DNA from 2 places in the Janthinobacterium sp. LS2A genome. Region 2 is predicted to be linked to the other one. Evidence: predicted binding sites of a transcription regulator. Region 2 holds the regulator's gene; the other holds the start of a gene.

Region 1 (4,874 bases), on a different contig from region 2:
TCATCCTCAGCGTCCTTTGTGCGCGACGCGCCCGGGCGCCAGGCGGCCAGCCGACAGCAGCACCACGATGCAGACCACCGAGATGATCACGACCAGCGTATTGGCCACGTCGTCCTGGCCCGCCTGCACGGCTTCATACACGGCCACCGACAGGGTCTGTGTCTTGCCGGGAATGCTGCCGGCCACCATCAGGGTGGCGCCAAACTCGCCCAGCGCGCGCACGAATCCCAGCAGCACGCCGGCGAGGATGCCGCGCCAGGCCAGCGGTAACGTGACGCGAAAGAAAATCGCCATTTCCGAAATGCCCAGCACGCGGGCCGCCTGCTCGAGCTGGCCGTCGACGGCCTCGAAGGCGGCGCGCGCGGGCTTGAAGACGAGAGGGAAAGCGACCACGGTGGAAGCGATCACGGCACCCTGCCACGTAAAGATGAGGTTGATGCCGAAGTTGTCCTGCAGCCAGATACCCAGGGTGCCGCGCCGGCCCAGCAGCACCAGCAGGTAGTAGCCGAGCACGGTGGGCGGCATCACCATCGGCAGGGTCAACAGGGCGTCGAGCAATTCGCGCCCGGGAAAACGCGTGCGCGCCAGCAGATAGCCCGTGCCGATGCCGAGCAACAAGTTGAGCGCCGTGGCCCACGCCGCCACTTTGAGCGACAGGGCCAGCGCGGTCCAGGCGATATCCATGCGCGTTCGTTTGCTTTATGGCTTTTTAAAGCCGTACTTGGCCAGGATGGCTTGCGCCGGCGTCGTCTGCAAATAGCTGACGAAGCGCTTCGCTTCGGCGGCATTGCCGCTGCCCTTGATGGTGGCGATCGGATACAGCACGGGCGCGTCCAGCGGCACCTCCAGCACCACGTTCACCTTGTCTTTCATGATGGCCGCGTCGGTGGCGTAGACAAAGCCCGCATCGACTTCGCCGCGCGCCACGTAGTCGAGCGACTGGCGCACGTTCTGCGTGCCGATGGCTTTCGGTTGCACGGCGTCCCACAGCTTCGCCTTCTTCAGCGCGCCTTCGGAATAGCGGCCGACGGGCACGCTGGCTGGATTGGCGATGGCCACGCGGGTCACGCCCTTGTGCGTCAGGTCAGCCAGGCTCTTGATGCCCAGCTTGCTATCGTGCGGCACGATCAGCACCAGGCTGTTGCCGACGAAGTCCATGCGCTCGGCCGGCAAGACGAAGCCCTGCTTTTGCGCCGCATCCATGGTTTCCTGGTCGGCCGAGGCAAACACGTCCACGGGTGCGCCCTTGACGATCTGCTGCAGCAGCACGCCCGAAGCGGCGAAGTTCAGGGATACCTTGCTGCCCGGATACTGCGCCTCGTAGCTTTGCGCCGCCTCCTTGAATGCATTCGTCAGGCTGGCCGCGGCCGACACGACCACTTCACCGGCAAGGGCGGACGAGGCGGCGGTGGCGAAGAGGGCGGCGCCGAGCAGTGTGGCGAGGGAGGTGAGGCGCATGATCGTATCCTTGATGAGAAGAGAACCAGGTCCGTAATATACACCGATATATAGCGCTCTGCCATCGCACAGGTCAAGCCAGCGCAAGCTGCATTCCCTGATATACTGTATATAAACACAGTATATTGAGGTGAGCCATGGAATTGACGGACAAGCTGGAAATCCTGGCCGACGCGGCCAAGTACGATGCGTCCTGCGCCAGCAGCGGCGCGCCCAGGCGCGATTCCATCGGCAAGGATGGCTTTGGTGCCACCTCGGGCATGGGCATTTGCCACAGCTACACGCCGGACGGGCGCTGCGTCTCGCTGCTGAAAGTGCTGCTGACGAATTACTGCCTGTACGACTGCCAGTACTGCGTCAACCGCCGCACGTCGAACGTGCCGCGCGCGCGCTTTACCGTGGCCGAAGTGGTGAAACTGACGAGCGACTTTTACCTGCGCAACTACATCGACGGCCTGTTCCTCAGTTCCGGCATCATCCAGTCGGCCGACTACACGATGGAACAACTGGTGCAGGTGGCGCGCGAGTTGCGCGAGGTGCATCAGTTCCGCGGCTACATCCATTTGAAAACCATTCCGGACGCCGATACGGCCCTGATCGCGCAGGCGGGCCGCTATGCCGACCGGCTCAGCGTCAATATCGAACTGCCGACGCAGGACAGCGTGCAAAAGCTGGCGCCGGAAAAAAGCGTGCACACGATCAAGCTGGCGATGGGGTCGATACGCCGCAAGCTCGACGAGAAAGCGGAAGAACCGCGCGCGCCGCGTTTCGCGCCGGCCGGGCAAAGCACGCAGATGATCGTCGGCGCCGACGCCAGCGACGACCAGCAGATCCTCTCCACGGCCGAGACCCTGTACGGCAGTTATAAACTCAAGCGCGTGTACTACTCGGCCTTCAGCCCGATCCCCGACAGCCCGAAAAGCGTGCCGCTGGCGCCGCCGCCGATGTTGCGCGAACACAGGTTGTACCAGGCCGATTTCCTGCTGCGCAGCTATGGTTTCCAGGCCAGCGAACTGCTGCCCGCCACGGGCGGCAACCTGGCGCTCGATATCGACCCAAAACTGGCGTGGGCGCTGGCCCACCGCGAACATTTTCCGCTGGACTTGAACCGCGCGGCGCAGCACATGATCGCCCGCGTGCCCGGTATCGGCTTGCGCAATGCCCAGCGCATCGTCGACCTGCGAAGGCTGCGGCAGGTGCGCTACGCCGACCTGTCGCGCCTGCGCTGCAGCATGAAGAAAATCGCCCCCTTCATCATCACGGCCGACTACTTTCCCGCACGCGACACCACCGCCTCGGAACACCTGCGGCGTGCCATGGCGGAGGCACCGCAGCAAATGAATCTGTGGCCGGAGCTGCAAGCCGCATGAGTACGGTGGTGCGGCTGGCGCAGTCGTTCGACGAGTGGCGCGCTGCAGCAAGGGAACTGATCGCGCTTGGCGTGCCACCTGCCGACGTTGCCTGGCAGTCGCAAGGCGGTGAGGGCGACCTGTTTTCCGCCGCGCCGGATGCCACGGATACCAGTGCGCCACGGCTGCGGCTGCCTCGTCCCCTGGTGGAACTGCTGCAGGCGGCCGCCTGCTTCAACGTGCCTGACCGCTGGGCCTTTTTGTACCAGGTGCTGTGGCGCTGGCAGCTGGGCCAGCACGACGTGATGTCGCCGGCCGACGCGGACGGCGCGCGCCTGCACGCCATGGTCAAGGCCGTGCACCGCGAGGAGCACGACATGCATGCGTATGTGCGCTTTCGCGAGCGGCCAGAATGCGAGGGCGCGCCCCGTTTTGTCGCCTGGTTCGAACCCGTGCACGAGGTGCTGCCGCAGGTGGCGCGCCACTTTGCCCGCCGCATGGGAGCTACCAGCTGGATGATCGCCACGCCCGCCGCCAGCATGCTGTGGGATGGCACGACCTTGCACGCGGGCCCCGCACTGATGCAAGGCGCGGCCGACATCGACGATGCGGGCGAAGCGCTATGGCTGACCTACTACCGCAGCATCTTCAATCCCGCGCGCGTGAATGCGGATTTGCTGCACAGCCATATCCCCTCGCGTTTCTGGAAAAACCTGCCGGAAGGCGCCATCGTGCCCGCCATGCTCAGCGGCGCCGCCAACGGCGAACGCCGCACGGGCCAGACGGCCAGCGTGGGCCAGCGCAGCGGCGCGGCCATGATCCCGATTGCCGCCGAGCGCGCCCAGCCGGCGCGCGAGGTAGCGACAAGCCTGGACCAGTGCCGCCGCTGCGAACTGTGGAAAAGCGCCACGCAAGCCGTGCCCGGCATTGGCCCGGCACAGGCGCGCATCATGCTCGTGGGCGAGCAGCCGGGCGACCAGGAAGACCTGGCGGGACTGCCGTTTGTGGGCCCGGCCGGCGCGCTGCTCGAGCAAGCCATGCAGGAAGCGGGCATGGCGCGCGACAGCATCTATCTGACCAACGCCGTCAAGCATTTCAAATGGGAACCACGCGGCAAGCGCCGCCTGCACAAGACGCCCGCGCAACGCGAGATCCTCGCCTGTCATGGCTGGCTGGAAGAAGAGATTGAGCGCGTCCAGCCGCAGGTGATCGTGGCGCTGGGCAGCACGGCCTTGAAGTCCATCCTGCAGGATGGCGCGACGAGCATGACGCCGCTGATCGGCACGCCGGTCCAGCATGCGGGACGCTCGGTGGTGACCGTGTATCACCCGGCGTATGTGCTGCGCGCGCCGGATGAGTCCAGCCGGCGGCAGGCTTACGCGGTCATATTGGCGGGGCTGCGGCAGGCGCTGCGGCTAGAGCAGGATAGCCATCACAGCGTCGTGGCCGGCACATCCTGTCCCTCATCGCGCCGCGCATAACGCTGCGCGATCACGGCGCAGATCATCAGCTGAATCTGGTGAAACAGCATCAGCGGCAGGATCACCATGCCCAGCGAACGGGTGGAAAACAGCACCTTGGCCATCGGTACGCCGCTGGCCAGGCTTTTCTTCGAGGCGCAAAAGACGATGGCGATTTCGTCTTCCTTGTTGAAGCCCAGACGGCGGCTGACGAAGGTCGAGATGCCCAGCACCAGCGCCAGCAGCAAGGTGCTGATCAGGCCCAGGGCGACCAGGGTTTCCACGGAAATCGTATGCCACAGGCCTTCGCTGACGGCTTCGCTGAAGGCCGTGTAGACCACCAGCAAGATCGAACCCTGGTCGACGTATTTCAAGGTGGCTTTATGGCGGTCGACCCAGCGGCCGATCCAGCGGCGCAGGAATTGGCCGGCCAGGAAGGGCAGCAGCAGCTGCATGACGATGGACAGCACGGCATCGACCGACGACTTGCTTTCCGCGCCCTTGGCCACCAGCAAGCCCACGAGGATGGGGGCGAGGAAGATGCCGATGAAGTTCGAGGCCGAGGCGCTGCAGATGGCGGCTGGCACGTTGCCGCGCGCCATGGCCG
Region 2 (4,874 bases):
TTTGTTCGGGCGTTGTTCCAGCGAGCGGTTCAGCTGGGACAGCGCGATCACGGGGCAACCGAGTTCTTTCGCCAGGCCTTTCAAGCCCCGCGAAATCTCGGAAATCTCCGTGGCGCGGTTGTCGCCCGGCGTATTGGCCGACATCAGTTGCAAGTAATCGACGATGATCAGGCCCAGCTTGCCGCATTGACGCGACAAACGGCGCGAGCGGGCGCGCAATTCGATGGAATTGAGCGCTGGCGTTTCATCGATGTACAGCTGCGCGTCGTTCATCTTCTGGATCGCATTCGTCAGGCGCGGCCAGTCTTCGTCGTTCAGGCGGCCAGTACGCAAACGGTGCTGATCGAGCTGTCCGACGGAGCCGAGCATACGCATGGCCAGCTGGGCGCCGCCCATCTCCATCGAGAACACGGCCACGGGCAAGCCGCTGTCGATGGCCACGTTTTCGCCGATGTTGACGGAAAACGCCGTCTTGCCCATCGAAGGACGGCCCGCCACGATTACCAGGTCGCCCGGCTGCAGACCGGAGGTCATGCGGTCGAGGTCGATGAAACCGGTGGGCACGCCCGTGATTTCACTCTGGTTGTCGCGGCTGTACAGTTCGTCGATGCGTTCGACCACCTGCGTCAGCAGGGGCTGGATGGCGGTCCAGCCCTGGGCGCCGCGCGCGCCTTCTTCGGCGATGGCGAAAATCTTCGATTCGGCCTCGTCAAGCATCTGCTTGACTTCCTTGCCTTGCGGGCTGAAGGCCGTACCGGAGATATCGTCGGCGACGGTGATGAGCTTGCGCAGCACGCCGCGGTCGCGCACGATCTCGGCGTAACGCCGGATGTTCGCGGCCGATGGCGTGTTTTGCGCCATGGCGTTCAGGTAAGCGAGTCCGCCCACGTCATCGGCCTTGCCGAGCTGGGTCAGGGTTTCAAAAACAGTAATGACATCGGCTGGCTTGGAAGCGTTAACCATCTTGACGATTTGCTCGAAGATGATGCGATGGTCATAGCGATAGAAATCCTCCGCATGCATGAAGTCGGCGATGCGGTCATACGCGGCATTGTCGCGCAGCAGACCACCGATGACGGATTGTTCTGCTTCGATCGAATGCGGCGGAATACGGAGGGAATCCAGTTGCGGATCAGAGGGGGCGTTCATGGCGCGAATTATACCCGCTTCGGCGTGATGGCAAAAATAAAGGGCTGAAATTGAGCGAAAAAAAGGCCACAAAAAAGCCGGGCGAACCCGGCTTTTCATAGTGCGGCAATGCTTGCGGGCCAGGCCCGCAGACAATTACGCGTTCGCGTCTGGAACGACAGCGATAACAACTTCCACGACCACGTCGGTGTGCAGAGCAACCGAAACGTTGTGCTCGCCAACGATCTTCAGCGGGCCGGTAGGCATGCGGATTTGTGCTTTTTCAACAGCAAAACCTTGCTTGGTCAGCGCTTCAGCGATGTCGAAGTTGGTGACGGAACCGAACAGACGGCCATCAACACCAGCTTTTTGAGCAACTTGAACGGTCAGGCCGCTCAGTTTTTCACCCTGGGCTTGCGATGCGGCCAGTTTGGCGGCAGCAGCTTTTTCCAGTTCGGCGCGCTTGACTTCGAATTCAGCCACAGCGGTTGCCGTAGCACGACGTGCCAGGCGTTGCGGGATCAGGAAGTTACGTGCGTAACCGTCTTTGACTTTGACGACTTCGCCGAGGTTACCGACGTTAACAACTTTTTCTAACAGAATGATTTGCATAGTTCTTCTCCAGGAATATCTGACCGATTAAGCGTGGTGCAGATCGGTGTATGGCAGCAGCGCGAGGAAGCGAGCGCGCTTGATTGCGGTGTCAACTTGGCGCTGGTAGTGCGCTTTGGTACCGGTCAGGCGTGCTGGCATGATCTTGCCGTTTTCTTGGACGAAGTCTTTCAGCGTGTCGACGTCTTTGTAGTCGACTTGCTCAACGTGAGCTGCGGTGAAGCGGCAGAACTTCTTGCGTTTGAACAACGGGTTTTGCTGTTTGCGTTTTTCTTTAAGCTTGAGCTTATTTTTGTCGAACTTTTTACCGAATGCCATGTCAGGCTCCTGTATCTAAAATGCGCTAGTCGGGGTGACTGCACTAAAATCAATGATGTGAAACACCAAACTCTTGCTGTTGCGGCTCTTCCTGGCCAGGAAACCCGTGAACTGATACACCCCGCCCAAGCTTGCCTGACTGAACCTGCCTGAGATTTCGCCAGCGGCTAGGGCGGCAACATCAAACTCGGTCAAACGGGCAATCCCTGCTTCCATCTGCTGCGAACTGTGTTGCAATACTGCATTCACAATCGGCAGCCCTGCCGGGGTATAGCGCAATATTTCGCGCTCGGCAATGATGGCGGTTACTTGTAGCTGGTTCAGCGCACGATCCTGGTCAAGAATTAAGCTGCTGCTGCGGCTGGAGCGGCTGCTGGTGCTTCGGTGCGGTGGCTTTTGGCCGCGTCTTCGCGTTGTACCGATTTCATCATCGGCGAAGGAGCTGTTTCAGCTTTCTTCATTTTAACGGTCAGGTGACGCAACACGGCATCATTGAATTTGAATGCTGTTTCCAACTCGACCAGGGTCTCGTTGTCGCATTCGATGTTCAGGCAGATGTAGTGTGCTTTAGGCAGCTTTTGGATCGAGTAAGCCATTTGACGGCGGCCCCAATCTTCCACGCGGTGAACCGAACCGCCGCGGGTGGTTACGCTGGCTTTGTAGCGTTCGATCATCGCGGGCACTTGCTCGCTTTGGTCCGGATGGACGATAAAGACTATTTCATAATGACGCATGCAAACTCCTTCAGGTCGGATTGATAATCGCCCACCCCGGCGTCAAGACGGGTGTGGGAAGGTCAGCCGAAGATTATAACCGTCTTTTGCAAACGTTTCAATCATTCCTTCCACAAGCGCCTGAAAAGCCCGTGCGCCGCCGTGCTTTCCGGCCGCGGACAAGTATTTCTTGCGAAATTCGCCCAAAACACGGAAATCCCCTTGCATAGTGGGCGATACTGTACAAAAATACAGACTGTTCATATAGACAGCATTTTAGTATGCACCCACCGCTCATGATCAAGCTGACAGCACGACAAGAACAAATCCTGAACCTGATCAAGGACGCGATTGAAAACACGGGCTTTCCTCCCACCCGTGCCGAAATCGCCAATGAACTGGGTTTCAAATCGGCCAATGCGGCCGAAGAGCATTTGCAGGCCCTGGCCCGCAAGGGCGCGATCGAGATTTCGCCCGGCACCTCGCGCGGCATCCGCCTGATCGGTGCGGCCGCCGAAGCGCCGCCGTCGAAAGTGCCGGCAGCCCTGCTGATGTCGCTGCCCCTGATCGGCCGGGTGGCGGCAGGCTCGCCCATCCTGGCCCAGGAAAACCTGGAAGCGAGCTACAACGTCGACCCGGCCCTGTTCTCGGCCAAACCCGACTTCCTGCTGAAGGTGCGCGGCTGGTCCATGCGCGACGCCGGCATCATGGATGGCGACTTGCTGGCCGTGAAAAAGGTCGACAGCGCCAAGAATGGCCAGATCGTCGTCGCCCGCATCGGCGACGAAGTCACCGTCAAGCGCTACAAGAAGACGGGCTCCGTCATCGAACTGCTGCCGGAAAATCCGGACTTCAAGGTGATCACCGTGTCGCCCGAAGACGAGTTTGCGTTGGAAGGCCTCGCCGTCGGACTGATGCGCAGCTGGCATTAAACTGCCGCACGTAAAAAAAGGGCCGCGACAGCATGACTATCGCGGCCCTTTTTACATGGTGCGCGGCTGCTTATGCGTCCAGTGCGCTGCTGAAATCTTCCAATAAGTCTGCTTCATCCTCGATACCGACGGACACGCGGATCAGCGATTCGGCGATGCCCATGCTGGCGCGGCGCTCGGCACCCATCTCGTAGAAAATCGTGTGGGCGACGGGAATGACCAGGGTGCGCGTGTCGCCGAGGTTGCTGGCGGGAATGGCAAGATTGAGACGATTGAGGAAATCGAAGCAGTCGATGCCATCTTTCAGCTCAAAGCTGAACAACGAGCCATAGCTGCGGAACAAGTCGGTGGCCAGCGCATGCTGCGGGTGCGACGCCAGGCCAGGATAATGCACGGCCGCCACTCTTGGATCCGCCTGCAGCATGGTGGCCAGCGCCAAAGCGTTCGAGCAGGTGCGATCCATGCGCAAGGCCATGGTTTCCGCGCCGACGGCGATATGATGCGCAGCTTCCGGCCCCAGCGAGGCGCCGAAGTCGCGCAAAGCCTTGGCACGGATTTGCGCGATGCCCCACTGCGCGGGCGCCGCCTTCTTGTAGTTCTCGAAAATGTTCGGATACTGCGTCCAGTCGAACACGCCCGTGTCCGTCAAGCTGCCGCCCAGGGCATTGCCGTGGCCGCCGATGGATTTCGTCAAGGCATTGACCACCAGGCCCGCGCCCACAGCTTTCGGGCGGAACAGATATGGCGTCGTCATCGTATTGTCGACGATATACAAAATGCCCTTCTCGCGGCACAGGTCGCCGATTTTCTTCAGGTCGGCGATTTGCGTGCGCGGATTGGCGATGGTTTCCACAAACACGATGCGCGTGGCCGGCGTGATGGCGGCAGCCACGTTGGCGACATCGGTAGCGTCGACGAACGACACGGCCATGCCCTGCCCCGTCACTGTTTGCCACAGGCTGTTGGTGTTGCCAAACAAAAAGGCCGACGACACGACATGGTCGCCCGCGCGCAGCAACGATTGCACCACGGCGCCGATGGCGCCCATGCCGGTGGCGAAGCACAAAGTCGCCACGCCGTCTTCCATCTTGTTGACCTTGTCTTCCAGCGCGGAGACGGTCGGGTTGCCTTGGCGGCCATAACGGAAGCCCGGCTCCTTGCCCTGGAACAC

The links. Region 2 encodes LexA, which represses DNA repair genes until DNA is damaged. Its sites were predicted from a motif close to ACTGTATNNNNATACAGT; they were not measured.
Region 1: the regulator LexA is predicted to act here: its motif matches at 1,563-1,580, upstream of V3C40_RS17850 (putative DNA modification/repair radical SAM protein).

Annotation. Positions count from the first base shown of each region.
Region 1 is NZ_JAZHPB010000006.1:72,657-77,530, forward strand. It holds gene modB (molybdate ABC transporter permease subunit) at 7-684, opposite strand; gene modA (molybdate ABC transporter substrate-binding protein) at 700-1,458, opposite strand; gene V3C40_RS17850 (putative DNA modification/repair radical SAM protein) at 1,596-2,828, shown strand; gene V3C40_RS17855 (UdgX family uracil-DNA binding protein) at 2,825-4,288, shown strand; gene V3C40_RS17860 (bile acid:sodium symporter family protein) at 4,240-4,874, opposite strand, start outside.
Region 2 is NZ_JAZHPB010000007.1:72,089-76,962, forward strand. It holds gene V3C40_RS19860 (replicative DNA helicase) at 1-1,149, opposite strand, end outside; gene rplI (50S ribosomal protein L9) at 1,285-1,740, opposite strand; gene rpsR (30S ribosomal protein S18) at 1,768-2,058, opposite strand; gene priB (primosomal replication protein N) at 2,074-2,382, opposite strand; gene rpsF (30S ribosomal protein S6) at 2,403-2,792, opposite strand; gene lexA (transcriptional repressor LexA) at 3,068-3,703, shown strand; gene V3C40_RS19890 (cystathionine gamma-synthase family protein) at 3,774-4,874, opposite strand, start outside.